4 regions of the Ruminococcus sp. 1001136sp1 genome follow, and region 2 is predicted to be linked to each of the others. Evidence: riboswitches for the same ligand, from Rfam matches in the RefSeq annotation. Region 2 holds a riboswitch; each other region holds the start of a gene.

Region 1 (4,219 bases), on a different contig from region 2:
AGAGCAGCTGATCGTTCCTGTATTGGGTGAGGACATTGAAATACGCGGAATCACACTTCTGGATGGTGGTTCCTGGCATATTGTTCCGGTTGCATGTAAAAATGTTCTGATTGAAGATGTAAATGTTCTGGGAAAAGTGATCACAGGAGATGGCGTCGATATAGTCGGATGTGAGAATGTAGTGCTTCGTAATTGCTTTATAAGGGCAAATGATGATTGTATATCTATTAAGGCTGTGGAATTCCAGGATCCGTCAGGCTGCACAGATGTGAGACATATCCTTGTTGAGGATTGCCTGTTCTGGAATGCAGAATTTGGAAACACACTTGAAATCGGATATGAAACCAGATGTGACGAAATTACAGATGTTGTTTTCAGAAATTGTGATGTTGTACATTGCCAGTATGAGGGCAATCAGTCAGGTGGAGTACTGACAATTCATAACGCTGACCGTGCCCATGTACATGATATTGTTTATGAAAACATCCGAATTGAAGATGCCCAGGAAAAATTTATTGATATTAAAACTCTTGATTCCAAGTATTCACGAGACAGGGAAAGAGGCATGGTAAATGATATTTTCTTTAAAAATATTGAAATTACAGAAGGCACTTTTCCAGTATCCATTATACGTGGCTTTGAGATGAAAAATGAAGTGTGCAGACCTCATGGCTTTTATTTTGACAATGTGGTAATTCATGGAGAAAAGGTGATGTCACCTGGTGAATTACACATGGTTGTGGAATTGTCAGATGAACTGAAATTCCAGTAAAAGGAATTAACAAAGGAGATGGAAGAAAGCATGGATATTTTGCTTGTCGGAACCTATACACAGCATGATGCCCCTGCTGTATTGGAGAAGCAGGAGCTTGGAAAAGGTATCTATCTGATTCCGTATAATGAGATCCTGGGAGATGTTGCAGGAACTCCTCTTATCATACAAATGCAGAATCCTTCCTGGATTTGTCTGGTGAAGAACCGGCTTTTTGCGGTAAGTGAAAGTGAAGATGCTGCGGAAATTGTGGAATATGAAGTAGGGGTTCAGGAAGAAAGGCTTACAGCAGAGAAAAAGGAAGGTCTTCAGATGCCTGGAAAAGCATCCTGTCATATTGAAAAGGATGAAAAATCTGAAAAGGGCTGATTCCAATACGATCGCAGTTATAATAAAAGAAATCAGCAACTCATACTGGGGTGTTATGCTTCATGTATTGGAGCGGGAAGTCCGTGACAGGAAATATTGCCTGGTATTGCAGAATGTAGCAGATGATGAAGACGAAGTTGAGCTTGCCCTTCAGCTGGAAAAAGAGAAAAAAGTCAAAGGAATCATATTTCTTGGAGGTATGTATAATTATGACGAGTCAAGGCTGAGAATGCTGAGAGTTCCGTATGTGATCAGTGGTTCCGGAAAAACAGTTCCGGAGGATACAGGAACTTATCCTAAAAGTGCCCTTGTGACGACTGATACAGAGATTGAGAGCCAGAGTATGGTTGATTATCTGTGCAGCTGCGGACATAAAAGGATCGCCTTTATTACTTCCGGAGATGAAGGTCTTGGAAGATGCCATCTCAATGGCTATAAAAGGTCACTGGAAAAAAATGGACTGGAGTATGATGAGAAGCTTATAATTCGTTTAAAACCAGGTAAAAGAATCTATACGATTGAGAATGGTTATAACTGTACCTGTGAGCTTTTGAAATCGGGGGTGGATTTTTCCTGTATTTATGCAATTTCAGATACTCTGGCGGTAGGCGCCTGCAGAGCAATTATTGACAGCGGCAAAAGAGTACCGGAGGATTATTGTGTGGCAGGAGCAGATGGTCAGGACATTGCGGAATATTATCATCCATCCATCACCACATTGAAATATCCAAGAGTGGAAACTGCCCTGCAGAGCGTCCGTACCTTGTTTGATCTGATCGACCGGAAAAAGGTAGTGAAACGGCAAATACTGAGCGGAACTCTTATAGAGCGGGAGTCTACACGCAAGCTGTAAGGTGTGTTTGTTGCTATCCATTACATCGAAAAGGAATCTGTGAAAATATTTGAGAAGGATTATCATGCGTTACGATCCGCTCAGATATTTTTACAGATTTTTTTGTTTTCGTACTTTTTAGACGGATTTTTGTAAGTTTTAACAAGGGAATTCCGTTGACAAAAGTGACAGTTTGCTTTATTATAAGAAGTGAATAAAAGGCAAACCTGTTGAAAGACAGGGACGCAAAGCCAAGGGTCTAAGGTCTCAAGACTATGACAGCCGGTTGCCGCATTGATATTGATTAGGTAATGTAATATGACAGGAGACGTGGTTCTTCTGTTTGTGGCGACCGTTTATTTAATCTGATAAACGGTTTTTTTATTTCCACAAACTGATGGGACTGATAGTTTCCAGATAGCGGCAAGTCAGTTACATTATGGTTCAAGAAAGGTGTGTTATTTATGAAAGGAAAGAAATTAACAGAGTGGCTCGCAAATAAAAAAGTTGTTTCCAGTTGTGCTGCTATAGCATTGGCAGCAGTGATCGGCGGCGTTTCATTATTCTCAGGAACAGGAGAAACACCTGAATTCCCCAGTTACACAGATCCGATCATGGAGACTTCCATCATAGAAGATGAAACTCCACTGGCTTCCCAGCCGAAGACTACTGTGAAGACTACCTCCAGTACCAAGACAACCAGGAAGACTGTTAAATTAAAAAAGGCTTCCAAGAAGAGCTACACCAAGAAACTGAAAACTAAAACAAAAGTAACCAATAAAACAAATAAATCCGGTAATACAACAGTAGATACCAAGACAACCGTTGTTACCAAAGCAACAGCGAAATACACCAAGAAATCCAAAAAGAAAGTTGTTACATCCAAGATCACAACAACTGTTCAGACAACAACTACACAGCAGGTATCAATTGACAATGAGACCGCTGTAAGCACTACTTCTTCTGGTGCTTCCGCTGCCCAGGTAACTGCAGCAGCAAGCTCTTCACAGAACCAGAGCAAACACGAGGAAAATGTAGCAAGTGTTGCAGGCAAGATGGACAATCGTGTAATTGCAGCATATCAGCAGCTGGGATTTAAGCTTGTTGTTGATCCATCCGTCAACTATTCAGGATATTTTGATGCAAGATCAAGATCTATTACAATGAAGCAGATTGATGATTCTGTTTATCATGAGCTGGGTCATTTCCTTGCATTTATCGCAGGAAATGCAGATAAGACAGCAAGCTTCCAGAGCATTTTTGCAGCTGAGAAGGCAAATGTTACAGCTTTTAATAAAGCCTATGTAACACAGAATGCTTCCGAATATTTTGCAGAATCTGTTAAGGATTACATCCTGAACAATGCTTCCCTGAAGAGTAGCAGACCACAGACTTATGCAGCTGTTCAGAATGCACTGAATCAGATTACAGATGCACAGATCGCTAAGATCCAGAAGATTTATGGAGCGTTCTGGAACTAATGATTTTAAAGATGACCGGCACCCGGAGAAATATCTCCGGGTGTTTTACTGTGGATACCACAGGCGCGGGAAAATAGTGTTTTATAAAAAGGTAAGTGACAGATAGTACTTACCTTTTTGTCACCGGGAGAGCCGTAATCTTATATATGTCGAGTTACTGTTCACTGGTAACATTCCGCGAGGTGTTTTTTGTGAACAAAATTCACAGAAAACCCGAGAATTAAGTTTGCGCAGCAAACGCTACTTCTTGTGCTTGTCACAAGAAGGTTCGTCTTTCTGTGCATCGCGAAGCGTGTTACTGGTCACGGAGTGAACAGTAACTATGTCGAAGAGTCTGGATATGTGTCGACAGAAAATTCTTGCAATGAAAAACCTTAGGTGTGTATAATACAAAACAAAGGTTATCACTTTCTTGCAGGCAGGGATAGATATATTGGGGTCACTGGTCCTAAGTGAACAGTAATATATATTTGGAATGGATGTAGACACGGCGCCTGAAATGTGTTAGAATCAACTTTAATAAGTTTTTTGAAGGATGTTTTTATAATTCAGTATATAGCTTCTGTCTAATCAGACATTTGTATCCCGTTAAATCAAAATTGAAATGTGTTTTAGAATTGTATTAGTCGAAGAGGTAGATGATTGATGAAAGAAAAGTATGAATCATTATCCCTGGCTACGCTGAAAGACTTGGCAAAAGCCAGAGGACTGAAGGGCATTTCTACTATGAGAAAGCCTGAATTAATTGAACGTATGCTGGAAGAG
Region 2 (4,219 bases):
TCGAATGATCATACACAGTTCCAATTGCCGTATAAGTTTCCCCATTGATAGTGTATTCCTGACATGGGATCGCAACCAGATAACCGTCTTTTTTCTCCTGATCATAATCAAGACGCACCAGTTTTCCAATATTGTATCCATTCTTTAAGTCCAGCAGAAGTTTACTTGGCATATCAATCCGCATTTTTGTTCCACCTGCTGATACTGCCTGACCATTTTCCTGAATGAATATAAGGGTGCTTTCCGATTCTTTTTCCCATGCTTCAAAGAAATTTTTGTTCGTATCCGTTTCAAGAGACAGCTCCCTCTCATGAAGTAAAAATTCCTCAACCAACTGCAGCTGGCTGTAGTATCCACTCACTTGAAGATCATAGGTCTGCTGTATCTGTTCAACAACAGCTTCCATACTGCTTTTTCCATTTTCGCTGATATACTTGCCAGACTTACTTATCAGATACTTGATACAAGCTAAGCTTAAAAGAATAATAAGTAGTATAAGCAACAGCCTTGTTATTTTTTTCTTTTATTTACCGTTTGTTCTATCTCCACTTTTACTGTTCAACCTCTATATAGTCTTCCGGTGCTGACGGCTGCCGTCCTTTTGACATTGCTTCGATCCATGCACTTGATAATGTTGTATCTTTAAGCTGCTCAATCTCACATTTCGGATTTATTTTTTTCAAAACAGACATTGTGGTGTCTGTAAGAAGAATAAAGTATTCCTTTTCTTTGTCTATTTTCTTATCATTAACTGTCAAGTCCTTTAACGAAAATCCACTTTCCGCTTGATTGACGATCATTTTCATACCGGATGCAATTGGTAATTCGTATTTATTGGTTACATAAAAATTCTCATCAGCTTCGGCGAGATAATTTTCCACGAGTTCAAAAACCTGTTTACCATTAATTTTTGCAAAATATAATGCTGTATCTGAACTCTTCGCTGTCATCATGCCAACCCGGCTATTGGTACATTCTCCTTTGTACATAGAAGAAGTGAAATAATAATATGGTGCCAGAGCCAGCTGTGCATCATTTTCTTCTCTGATCGTAGTTAAAATGGAAGATGCTGCATCACGGCCATTTCTATCGTTCAGTGAAATGGAATATTCATTTTCAAAATTCACCATTGCTTTTTCTTCTGGATCTTTACGATTCATTACACTGCGCAAAGTATCATAAGCCTGTGTTTCATCCATTTCCCCTGACAGTAATCCGTGAACAGCCTCAAGACCTGCATCAAATGATTTTTGGGCGGAATATCGGATATAAACAGCATTATGATTAATTTCCTCTTCCAGTCCAGGTACATCCTGCATCATGGTTGGAACATCTGTATTCAATGAAATAACACCGCTTCCATCCGCAATCAGCTTTTGCCCCTCTTCTGAAATCATACAATCCAGCACATCCAGTGCGGTATCCAGTTTCTCCCGGTCTTTTTCCAGGTTTTTGTTAAATGCAATGTTTAAGGACGGAGTCATGTACACGTAGGATTCATCCGATGTCTGTGAAAAGTAAGGAATACGGATCAGCTCCGCATCCATCTGTTTCTGCAGCTGCTGCATAACCGTCGGATGTCCATGAAACATTGCTGATTTTCCCTCGACAAACATCTGGATTCCTGTATCGACGTCAATATTGATATCTTCTTTACCAAAGTGCGAATCCTTAAGAAACTGACTGGTTTCTGAAAAAATACGTTTCCATAATGCATCATCAAACTTCACTTCATCCGCTGCAGTCTCTGCACTGTTTCGCCATTCAATACCATCCAGGCTTGTAAACTCACCGATTGCCGCCGCCTGGATGATTTCATTATTAGACCAGTCTTCCCCAAGATCCATGGAATACGGTTTTATGCCATTATCATAAAACTGCTGACAGGCCTGTACATATTCCTCATAATTTTCTGGAATCTTTACGCCATACTGATCAAACAGTGTTTTGTTGGCAATGATCGTCTGCGGAATACCACAGATTGGCAGCCACTGGATTTCATCCTCCGCATTCTTATAATATTGCACCGCATAGGAATAATACTTGGAAACAACATCATAAGAAGCAAAATCCATAAGATAAGGCTGTAAGTCCTGTGCATCTGTTCCAGAAAATCGCCGTACTGTTATGATATCCGGTAATTCATCATGTTCTTTAAAATAACTGTATAAATCGGTATCATTGTTACCAATAATAAATTCAATATCCTGATCAGGAAACTGTTCATGGATATAGGGTGCAATATTTTTCATCAAACGATTTTCCCACAGATAAACGGTAAGATGATCATCGTTTTTAGATACTTCTTTCTTTGACTGTCCACATCCAGACAAGACAGCAGTTGCTACAAGCACACCTGACACCACTGCTGTCAGACAACGTTTTGCCTTTTTCATACTTTTATTTTCCTCATTCTTTCCTGATAAAATCATTATTGTTACGTCTGTGAAATAACTCCGTAAAAAAAACACTGTCAAACAGACAGTGCACGTCATTTCATGCAACTGGCTGCCATTTTACAGGCCCTGTAGCTTTGCGTCCCAGACTTTCATCTGGTTTGCCGATTTCCTTATTATAGCTTTTAAATTTATGCAAAAAACTGGTTTTATTATACTATAGTACTCTACTGTACACAAGAAAAACATTACCGTTTTAACGCCGTTTTAACGCCCAAAAACATATTGTCATTATACTGTCATTTTTTTTTTAACTTATTCCGTTTTTCAACTTCTATGATATAATGCTTTATTATAAAAACTCCAATGAATAAAATGAGGTGAACCAAGTGAAGAAAAAAACACTTGTGCCTCTTATTATTTTTTTACTGGGCATATGCCTTTTTGGTTTAATTGTATACAAAACAGACACCCATGAAAAAAATCAGAGACACATATTGGCACAATTAAACGCAACCACCTATGGTGAACGCATAAAGAATGAAATTGCAGATGGAATTGAAATTACAAATGCTTTGGAACAGACCTTAATCAGTGAAAATGGCGAAATCCATCAGTTTGACACGATTGCCGGGAATCTTATGTCTGATTCTATTGAAAGCGTGCAGCTCGCTCCTAATGGTGTTGTAACAGATATTTATCCGGCTGAAGGAAATGAGGCAGGTAAGATTGATCTGCTCCATGATAAAGACCGTAAAGAGATTTCTTGTTATGCAAGAGATAACCATGCAACCATTACGCAGGGGCCCTTCGAATTAAAACAGGGCGGTTATGGAATTGCAGTCCGCAATCCAGTCTACCTGAAGGATAAAAGCGGACAAGAGTATTTCTGGGGATTTACCATTGTTATCCTGCGTGTTCCGGATATTTTTTCAGATGCAGTCATTGCACTTTCAAATTTTGGATATGAATACAAAATTTTAAAAACAGACACTCCCTGGAGTGATACTTATAAAGTGGTTTATCAGTCAGATGGTCAAATAGATCATCCGGTTTCTTACGCTTTTACAGTAGGAGATGGAACCTGGAAGCTTGAGGTAACTCCTAAAACCGGATGGAGAAATAACACACTACTGATAATTATCAGTGGTATGTTTCTTACTATAAGCCTTCTTCTGTCAGTGCTTACCAGGGTATGGCTGGTAGCAAAAGAACACAAGAACAAATATAAAATACTGGCGCGCACAGATTCTCTTACAAATATTTATAATCGCTATGGATTTGATGAATTAGCAGAAAAAATAATTTCTAAAAATCCACAAACACATTTTGTGGCTGCGCTCCTTGATATTGATGACTTTAAGTTTATCAATGATATCTATGGCCATAGTTACGGAGACAAAGCATTAAAGAGTCTGGCAGACAGTATGAAAGCTTTTTTCCCATCCGATGCATTGCTTGGAAGAAATGGTGGTGACGAATTCTGCATTCTTTTACCACATTGTACCTTTAAGGAAGCAGATAAACAGCTGCAGCAATTCACTAAGCTTCCAAAAACGTTTTCATATCACGGTAAAAAAGTTGCATTTTACATATCTCTCGGATATGCAGAATATCCAACATTTGCAGCCAGCCCTTCACAGCTTATGCGCTGTGCAGATGCAGCTCTTTATGAAATAAAACTGCATGGAAAAAACGGATGTATGGCTTACAGAAAGGGGCTCCAGTCAGGAGTCCGCAAACAGCTTGGATTTGCACTGAAGGATATCTCTGAACACCTTCCAGGTGCATTTATCATATACAGGGCAGACAAAGAAGATGAT
Region 3 (4,219 bases), on a different contig from region 2:
TGCATCATTGGTTGGAAAAATATTCCCCACAAAATGTTTATACCGGATTCGTTGATCTATAGCATACTTTTAATCTCCCTGATTACACTTTCCCCCGTCAATGGTTTTGCAATATGTTTATTTATTCCTGCCTTTTTGCTGCGCTCCACATCATCCTGAAAAGCATTTGCAGACATGGCTACAATAGGGATAAGTTTTGCATCAGGACGATTCATTGCACGAATCTGTCTTGCTGCTTCCAGACCATCCATAACCGGCATCATGATATCCATTAATATCAGATCATATTCTCCCGGCTTTGACCGGGCAAAAATATCCACTGCCTCTTTTCCATTCCATGCACAGCGAACTAGCATGCTCTCATTTTCCAATATAAATTGTGCAATTTCCATATTCAATTCATTATCTTCAACAAGAAGTGCTCTTTTCCCTTTCAGTGAAACATTCTCAACGGATGATTCTGGCATTTTTGATTCTCTGTCTGAGGAAATCTGGAACGGCAATGTAATCACAAATGAAGTTCCCTCATCCACTTTACTGGTAAAACAAATCTGTCCTCCCATCAGTTTTACTAACTGGTTGACAATCGTCATTCCCAGACCAGTTCCCATATTTGCTTTCTGTTCCAGTCTGTTCTCCTGTGTAAAAGGTTCAAACAAATGCTCCTGAAACTCTTCACTCATCCCAATTCCATTATCTGTACAGGTAAATTCGAATACTGCGGTCCGGTCATCTGAACTGATTTCCTGGCAGCCAACAATAATCTTACCACCCACATGATTATAATTTACTGCATTACTTCCTATATTCTGCAGGATCTGCTGAAGATGAAGAGGACTTCCAACCAATTGATTATGTATGATATTGACAGCTCCCAGGTTCAGTGAAATTCCCTTTTCATGTCCCTGCATCTCAACAATACCAGTTGATTCCCCCAACACCTTGCGTAAATCGAAAGTTTTTTCTTCCAGCTGCAAGGTTCCGGATTCCATTTTATTCATATCCAGGATATCATTCACAAGATTCAGAAGAAATCCAGATGCTGTCAAGACCTTATCTCTGCACTCCTGCTGTTTTTGCAGATCTCCCGGAAAATGGTTTGCAATCTGCGTAATTCCACGGATTCCATTGATTGGAGTCCGGATATCATGACTCATTCGTCTGAGAAAATCAGTTTTTGAAATATTCGCTTTTTCCGCTTCCTGAGCGATCTTTTTTAACTGTTCCTGATATTCGAACTCCTGCTTTTTTTCTTCCGTAATGTCACGTGCTACATAAAGCACCTCCGTAACAGTTCCGTTTGCATCACGCTGCTTCACAATGAATCGTCCCATATGCCAGTGCCCATCTGTAGCAAGATATTCTCTCGCAATCGTCTCTTCCTGCTGCAGCCTGGCTGCCAGCGTTGTAACCTCAAAAAACTCCCGCATGGTTTTCTGATCCTCTCTGGAAACAACACTTTTCCGTGCGGTACGAAATGCTTCTGAAGCACATCCGTGACTACCTGTCAACCGATGCATTACCTTGCCCCCGACAACTTCTTCAAAACTGTCTGTTCGTAGATCCATAGAATAAATCGTCCAGTAAATCTTTGAAATTGCGGATATGACCGCATTGCTTTCCTGTGCTTCTTTTAGTGATTTTTTCAGAGTAACATTTTCAGAAATATCAAGGAATGTTGTTAGTATTGTTTTTTTTCCGTCTGATGTATAAAAAATTTCCGTCTTCGCAATCGCCGGTGTCAGATGTCCCTTTCCGTCAGGGATTACACATTCATAAGAAACAGCTCCGTCATGGTATCGCATATCCATCAGTTTCTCAATTACATTTTGATTTAAATAGGACACAGCCCCTATGAGTCTGCCCAGATTTTCCTGTGCTTCCTCAATTGTCTCCACTCCATAGATACGCATAGCTTCTGCATTCATATGGACAATCTCATGCTCTGGCAAGGTATAGGACAGCACTCCAACACTTATCGTATCCAGAAGCTCTTTATAATAAGAAATCTGGTTTTTGTTTTCATCCTTTAAATGCTGGTTCTGTTGCAGCAATCGGTTCTCCAGAAGTTTTTCTTTTTCAAAATGGACAATATTTCCTGCTTCCTGATGGTAACCAACAAGCCTGATCATGTTGTCTGGAGATGGGACTCTCCTTCCTGTGCAGCGTATATAAATGACTCCTTTTACAGGATGCATATAACGGTAAACAGCTTCTGATTCATGGCTTTTCAGTTCTTCCATGTAATCCCAGAAGCACTCCCTCTCCTGCGGATAAATATGTTCTGCCACATACTCCATACATTTTTCCGGAGACAGATCTTCTGTAATTCCAAACAGTTCATCTGTGATTTCATCTGTATACAGTCTTGTCTTTTTTCCTTTTTCAGACTCTACTTTCCAGAATCCGGAGTTTCCAGCCTGAAAATATGCCTGTATATCCTCATCGTTCAACTTTATCATAAACATGTCCCTCTCGAATAATATCTTTAGATATACAAATTAAAAGCACTGCCAAACAGACAGTGCATCTCATTTCATGCAACTGGCTGCCATTTTACAGGCCCTGTAGCTTTGCGTCCCAGACTTTCAGCTGGTTTGCCGATTTCCTTATTATAACTTTTAAAATTATGCAAAAAACTGATTTTATTATACTCTCTTACTCCACTTTGCACAAGGAAAATATCACAGCTTTAATGCTAAAAAAAAGAACAGTCGATACATATACTCGAACTGTTCTCCTACCTCCAAAGTCCACGCAGCATTGACATCACTTGAAGTATACGCATAAAAATATTAAGATACTTTCGTTTCCGCAAATATTATTTTCGCTTATGTTATTTTTGGACTTGGAAATATATAAATAATAAAATCAATCTCTCGGCTAAGATCACCGGCTGGATATTTCAGTTTTTCAAATTTTCCAATCAGTTCTGCTACAACAAGTATGTCCCTCATAATTTTTCTGTCGATATGGTATATCGAATGATTTTAAATGATGGTTTGAAGTGGATTGCTGAATACATACCTTATTGTACGGATCCACAAAAACCAGATAGTAAAGCTTCAATCAATATCCGCAAAAATTTCTGCCAGCGCCATACTGATATTCGGGAATTCTTTTAATGTGATTACGGTATCTGCATTATAATGCGCTTCCTCTGGATCATCCTGAAGAATATAACTATAGTTCAACTTATAACTTCCATCTTCCAGGTAGTAGATTTCAACTGCTCTTTCTCTAGGTGACACGATCCAATATTCTTCTACCCCAGCTTTCTGGTATATTTCTTTCTTGTCTGTTTTATCACGCAATGCAGTAGCCGGGCTAAGTGTTTCTACTATAAATTTAGGCACGCCAGAATAGGCACCGCCTTTTAAGTGTTTCCGTTCACACACAATCATAACATCCGGGATTACATAATCATCATTTATTTCAGGATGGTATTTGTAATCCAAGTTCTCAATGAATGCCAGACAAATACTTCCCTGCAGTTTTCCAGATATAATCCGGTATATATTTCCGTTTACGATACCATGCTGATAATTTGGTGATGGCGACATATCATAAATGACACCATTTATTTTCTCTTCCTTTTTGTATTCTTCCTTAAATAATGGCATATACGTTCCCTCCAAATCTATAATTCGTATCTTTGTCTGGCATTTATGTTTTGCAATGATTCCTATCAGCAACCTTTGTTTTTATTATAGCGGATTTTTTCCTGTAATACAATGCGTTTTCAAATGCTTGATAAAACCTGCAAAATAAGGGTTACTGTTCACTCCGTTCACAGTAACACGCTTCGCGATGCACAGAAATCATGCATTCGCATGATTTCGCGCCGCACTTCTCGAGTTTTCTGTGAACTACGTTCACAAAAACACCTCGCGGAATGTCACCAGCGAACAGTAACAAATAAGGAAACAAAGGCAGACGAAGAAGTTTTTTGCCAGATTAATGCGTTTGGCTTTATCCGGCTCTTTCACCGTCACCTTTCAAATAAAAACACTTTTTCGCGACAGAACATTTTATTCAAACTCAATTTTCCGATAAAGCCGGAACTTTTTAACCGCCAGAAGGGCAAAGATCAAAAATATCGGGAACAGATAGCCGATCAGGTTCCATCTGCTGTTTGCTGTGATCAGTATATTATAAATCCCATGGAAAACCACACATGCCCCAAGCGCCCCGATCGTGCCAGTGACCATGATCCATT
Region 4 (4,219 bases), on a different contig from region 2:
TTGGAGGAAATTGCAGAGGTAATGTCGAAGGTGTCTTTGAAACATCTGGAGGCACCCTGCATTCTCTACAACCTGAACGGTTACTACGATGATTTGAAAGCACTTCTAAATCATATGATTGAAAAAGGATTATCTTCTAACGAGCGACAGGAGGGAATCTTTTTTGTTGAAAATCTGGATGATATAAAGCGAATCTTGAGACGGGCATAACTTATGTTTGCACAGTAAAATGGAGTTGCATTAGCGAAAGACAGAGCACGATCAATTCCAGCTTGAAGAAGAAACAAAAATCATTCATGTCCTTTGTCATATAGTTTCTGTATATTTTTTGGAAGTTTATCAGGTAACATGGCATTTATCGTATCTTCATTACCATCTTTCATTGCTGTTTCATAATACCAGCACTTAAATTTTAAGAGGGAGAGAGTTTTTTGAAGTTCCTGGATTTCAGTTTCAACAGCTGATTTTCTGGCTTCAAATAATTCTTTCCTTTTTTCATAGCTGGCGCTGCCTTCAGATACCCAGATAAAAAATTGCTTTATATCTTTGATCTCAAGCCCAGATTTCTTCAGACATTCAATGATACGAAGCGCTTCCAACTCATTATCGCTGAAATAACGGATGTTTCCTTTACGCTCCAGATTAGGGAAAAAACCTTCCTTGTCATAATATCTTAAGGTAGAAACAGGGAGACCAAACATTGCAGAGACCTGACCGATTGTATACATAAAAAACCTTCTTTCAAAATATGCTTGACCTAAAGTTAACTTTAGGTTGTATGATATTTATATCATATACTATTGTTAGTATAATTACAAGAAATTTTGCATATGGAGGATGTTGAATATGTTAAAAACAGAAGAATTAAAGTTGGTATCTGAATGGGATAAAACTTTTCCACAGAGTGAAAAAGTAGATCATAAGAAAGTGACATTTGTAAATCGTTATGGAATCACACTTGCTGCAGATCTGTATAAGCCGAAAAATGTGTCAGGGAAATATCCTGCGATTGCCGTAAGCGGACCATTTGGTGCAATCAAAGAACAGTGTTCCGGATTATATGCGCAGACGATGGCTGAAAAAGGATATTTAACGATTGCATTTGATCCTTCTTTTACGGGGGAAAGTGGAGGCAATCCAAGATTCATGGCTTCTCCGGATATTAATACAGAAGATTTCATGGCTGCTGTTGATTTTCTTTCTGTTCGGGAAGATGTGGATACGGATAAAATAGGAATCATTGGAATCTGCGGATGGGGTGGAATGGCTCTTAACGCAACTGCATTGGATACAAGAATAAAAGCAACTGTAGCATCTACCATGTATGATATGACAAGGGTAAATGCAAATGGGTACTTTGATTCTGAGGACAGTGAAGAAGTACGTTATGCAAAGAAACAGTCACTGAATGCCCTCAGAACACAAGAATACCGTAAAGGCGAGTATTCCAAAGGCGGTGGTTGTGTTCCACTTCCGGTTCCGGAAGATGCCCCTCTCTTCGTAAAAGATTATAGTGAGTATTATAAAGGCAGATGTTATCATAAAAGGAGCCTAAATTCCAATGATGGCTGGAACAGTATTGGATGTATGTCATTTATGAATCAGCCAATATTAAAGTACAGTAATGAAATCAGAAGTGCAGTCCTTATCGTTCATGGAGAAAAAGCGCACAGTTATTATTTTGGAAAAGATGCTTATGAAAATATGATCAAGGACAGCAAGTACACATCCAATAAAGAGCTGCTGACAATTCCAGGGGCTGTTCATACAGATCTTTACGATAATCTGGATGTGATCCCATTTGATAAAATCCAGAAATTTTTTAAAGAAAACGGGGTTGGTTAATCATGACATTTGAAGAATATTTGAGTAATATGAAGCCCGGATATACTGTAGACGGTGGAAGTGAAGACCATCTGATCATGCATGAGATGTCTCAAAGGGCATTAAAAATAACGATGGAGTTGAATAACAAATATCATACAAAAGAAGAAATTGTACAGCTTGCTTTGCCATATGAGATCCTCCTTCAGCATGCCTCTATTGTATCATGCTTATGTGTATTTGGAATTTCCCAGTCATCACTGGGAAGAATCATGGCGCAGGAAAACCTGCCGTCGCTGATCACACTTGAAAAAATATGTACAGCTTTGGGTGTGACATTATCACAGTTTTTTCAGGAAGGTAATTCAGAGAATCTGACAGAAAAACAGAAAGAAGTTTTAAGGATATGGAATAATCTGAGTACAAATGAGCAGGAAACAGTGATGTCAATGCTGCGTGGTCTTCGGAAGTAGAAGAATAGTTCGAGTATATGTATCGGCTGTTCTTTTTTTATTTTTGTCGTTAAAACGGTAATGTTTTCTTGTGTATACTAGAGCATTAAAGTATAATGAAATCAGTTTTTTTGCATAAGTATTAAAGCTATAATAAGGAAATCGGCAAACCAGATGAAAGTCTGGGACGCAAAGCTACAGGGCCTGTAAAATGGCAGCCAGTTGCATGAAATGAGGTTGCACTGTCTGTTTGGCAGTGCTTTTTTATGGTAGAGCACTTGAATAAGTAATACAGAAGCTGTTTGGAAAAATAGCGGGGAGGTTATTGACAATTAATGAATGTAAAATTAAAATCTGGAAGCAAGCAACTGTAGCCTAGAGGAGGGGAGAAAGATGAAGAAGTGCAAATTAGTACAGAATATAATGAATTTCAAATTTTGTTACATTATATTTTGCACAATTATATGTTTTATTGTTTTATCCGTTCCTACATTTGCCAAAGAAAACTCTGACAATGTTATCCGGGTAGGATCTTTTGAAGAAACTTATAATACCGTCAATGAAAAGGGAGAAAGAAGCGGCTATGGTTATGAGTATCTTCAAGATATTGCAGGTTATGCAGGATGGACATATAAATACATAACAAGTGATTGGAAAAACTGCTTTACACAGTTGGAAAATGGAGAGATTGATATTCTTGGTGACATTTCCTATACAGACGAACGTGCTGAAAATATGCTTTTTTCCGATATGCCTATGGGGGAAGAGAAATATTACATCTATACGGATGCATCCAATATGGATCTTACAGCAGGAAATTTGGATTCTTTTGAGGGAAAAAATATTGGTGTGTCTAAAGATAATATAGTGGAGGATGTGCTTAATGAATGGGAATCAAAATATGGTCTGCATACGAAGCATATCAATGTTTCTACAACCACAGAAATTATGGACAAACTGTCGAAACATGAAATTGACTGCTTCGTTTCGGTAGAAGAATCCCGTTGGGAAGAATCGGATATTTCACCGCTTACAAGTATTGGAGAGACAGAAATCTATTTCGCTATAAATCCAGAACGTCCGGATATCAAAGAAGCACTGGATAGTGCTATGCGCAGAATCAAGGATGACAACCCATTTTACACAGATGATCTCTACAGGCGTTATCTTTCTGCACAGAGCAGCTCGTTTCTTTCAAAAGAAGAAAGTGAGTGGATCGGGCAGCATGGTGCAATCCGGATAGGGTATCTGAATCAGGATGGAGGTATCAGCAGTGTAGATCCATCAACAGGTAAACTGACAGGTGTTATTACAGATTATGTGGATCTTGCAGAAAATTGTCTGCAAGGTCAGACTCTGGAATTTGAATTAAATGGATATGAGACAAGAAGTGAACTGCTTCAGGCATTGCAGGATGGAAAAATAGACCTGATTTTTCATGCAAACCAGAATCCATACTTTGCAGAAACAAATGGATTTGCTTTGTCGGATACGCTGTTGACTCTCAATATGGCAGCAATTACGGCAAAGGATTCTTTTGATGAAAATAAAGAGAATATAGTTGCCGTTGAAAAAGATGATTTTGCATTGAAAGCATATCTTTCATACAATTATCCGCAATGGAAGGTTGTGGAATATGAAACATCAGATGCAGCAGTAAAAGCAATGCAGAAGGGGGAGACGGATTGTATTGTAAGCAATTCAGGTACTGTTTCAGACTATTTGAAAAATAATAAGCTTCATAGTGTTTTCCTGACAAAAGAAGCTGATGTTCCATTTGCTATTCTGCAGGGAGAACCGGTTCTTTTGTCCATTCTGAATAAAACACTGACATCTATACCTACAACTCAATTTTCAGGTGCAGTAGTTTCGTATAATGCTTCCTTACGAAAAGTTACAGCGAAGGATTTTATTCAGGACAATTTACTGACAGTTTCACTTAT

What was found. Region 2 has a riboswitch for cyclic di-GMP ahead of ABHC48_RS04265 (ABC transporter substrate-binding protein). Riboswitches for the same ligand answer to the same signal wherever they lie in the genome.
Region 1: it holds a riboswitch for cyclic di-GMP, as region 2 does, so the genes downstream of both, ABHC48_RS08535 (hypothetical protein) here and ABHC48_RS04265 (ABC transporter substrate-binding protein) in region 2, are expected to answer to the same signal.
Region 3: it holds a riboswitch for cyclic di-GMP, as region 2 does, so the genes downstream of both, ABHC48_RS19365 (ATP-binding protein) here and ABHC48_RS04265 (ABC transporter substrate-binding protein) in region 2, are expected to answer to the same signal.
Region 4: it holds a riboswitch for cyclic di-GMP, as region 2 does, so the genes downstream of both, ABHC48_RS05325 (transporter substrate-binding domain-containing protein) here and ABHC48_RS04265 (ABC transporter substrate-binding protein) in region 2, are expected to answer to the same signal.

Annotation. Positions count from the first base shown of each region.
Region 1 covers NZ_JBDPGY010000008.1:41,841-46,059, reverse strand. Annotated here, with positions in the region: gene ABHC48_RS08550 (glycosyl hydrolase family 28 protein) at 1-772, shown strand, start outside; gene ABHC48_RS08545 (beta-propeller fold lactonase family protein) at 803-1,141, shown strand; gene ABHC48_RS08540 (substrate-binding domain-containing protein) at 1,119-1,994, shown strand; cyclic di-GMP riboswitch class I at 2,184-2,267, shown strand; gene ABHC48_RS08535 (hypothetical protein) at 2,438-3,454, shown strand; gene rho (transcription termination factor Rho) at 4,100-4,219, shown strand, end outside.
Region 2 covers NZ_JBDPGY010000003.1:195,160-199,378, reverse strand. Annotated here, with positions in the region: gene ABHC48_RS04270 (ATP-binding protein) at 1-406, opposite strand, end outside; gene ABHC48_RS04265 (ABC transporter substrate-binding protein) at 552-2,396, opposite strand; cyclic di-GMP riboswitch class I at 2,497-2,572, opposite strand; gene ABHC48_RS04260 (sensor domain-containing diguanylate cyclase) at 2,894-4,219, shown strand, end outside.
Region 3 covers NZ_JBDPGY010000034.1:16,490-20,708, reverse strand. Annotated here, with positions in the region: gene ABHC48_RS19365 (ATP-binding protein) at 57-2,462, opposite strand; cyclic di-GMP riboswitch class I at 2,537-2,612, opposite strand; gene ABHC48_RS19360 (Uma2 family endonuclease) at 3,066-3,623, opposite strand; gene ABHC48_RS19355 (PrsW family glutamic-type intramembrane protease) at 4,032-4,219, opposite strand, start outside.
Region 4 covers NZ_JBDPGY010000004.1:210,482-214,700, reverse strand. Annotated here, with positions in the region: gene ABHC48_RS05345 (TIGR00730 family Rossman fold protein) at 1-210, shown strand, start outside; gene ABHC48_RS05340 (MerR family transcriptional regulator) at 291-728, opposite strand; gene ABHC48_RS05335 (alpha/beta hydrolase) at 847-1,845, shown strand; gene ABHC48_RS05330 (helix-turn-helix transcriptional regulator) at 1,848-2,297, shown strand; cyclic di-GMP riboswitch class I at 2,431-2,506, shown strand; gene ABHC48_RS05325 (transporter substrate-binding domain-containing protein) at 2,670-4,219, shown strand, end outside.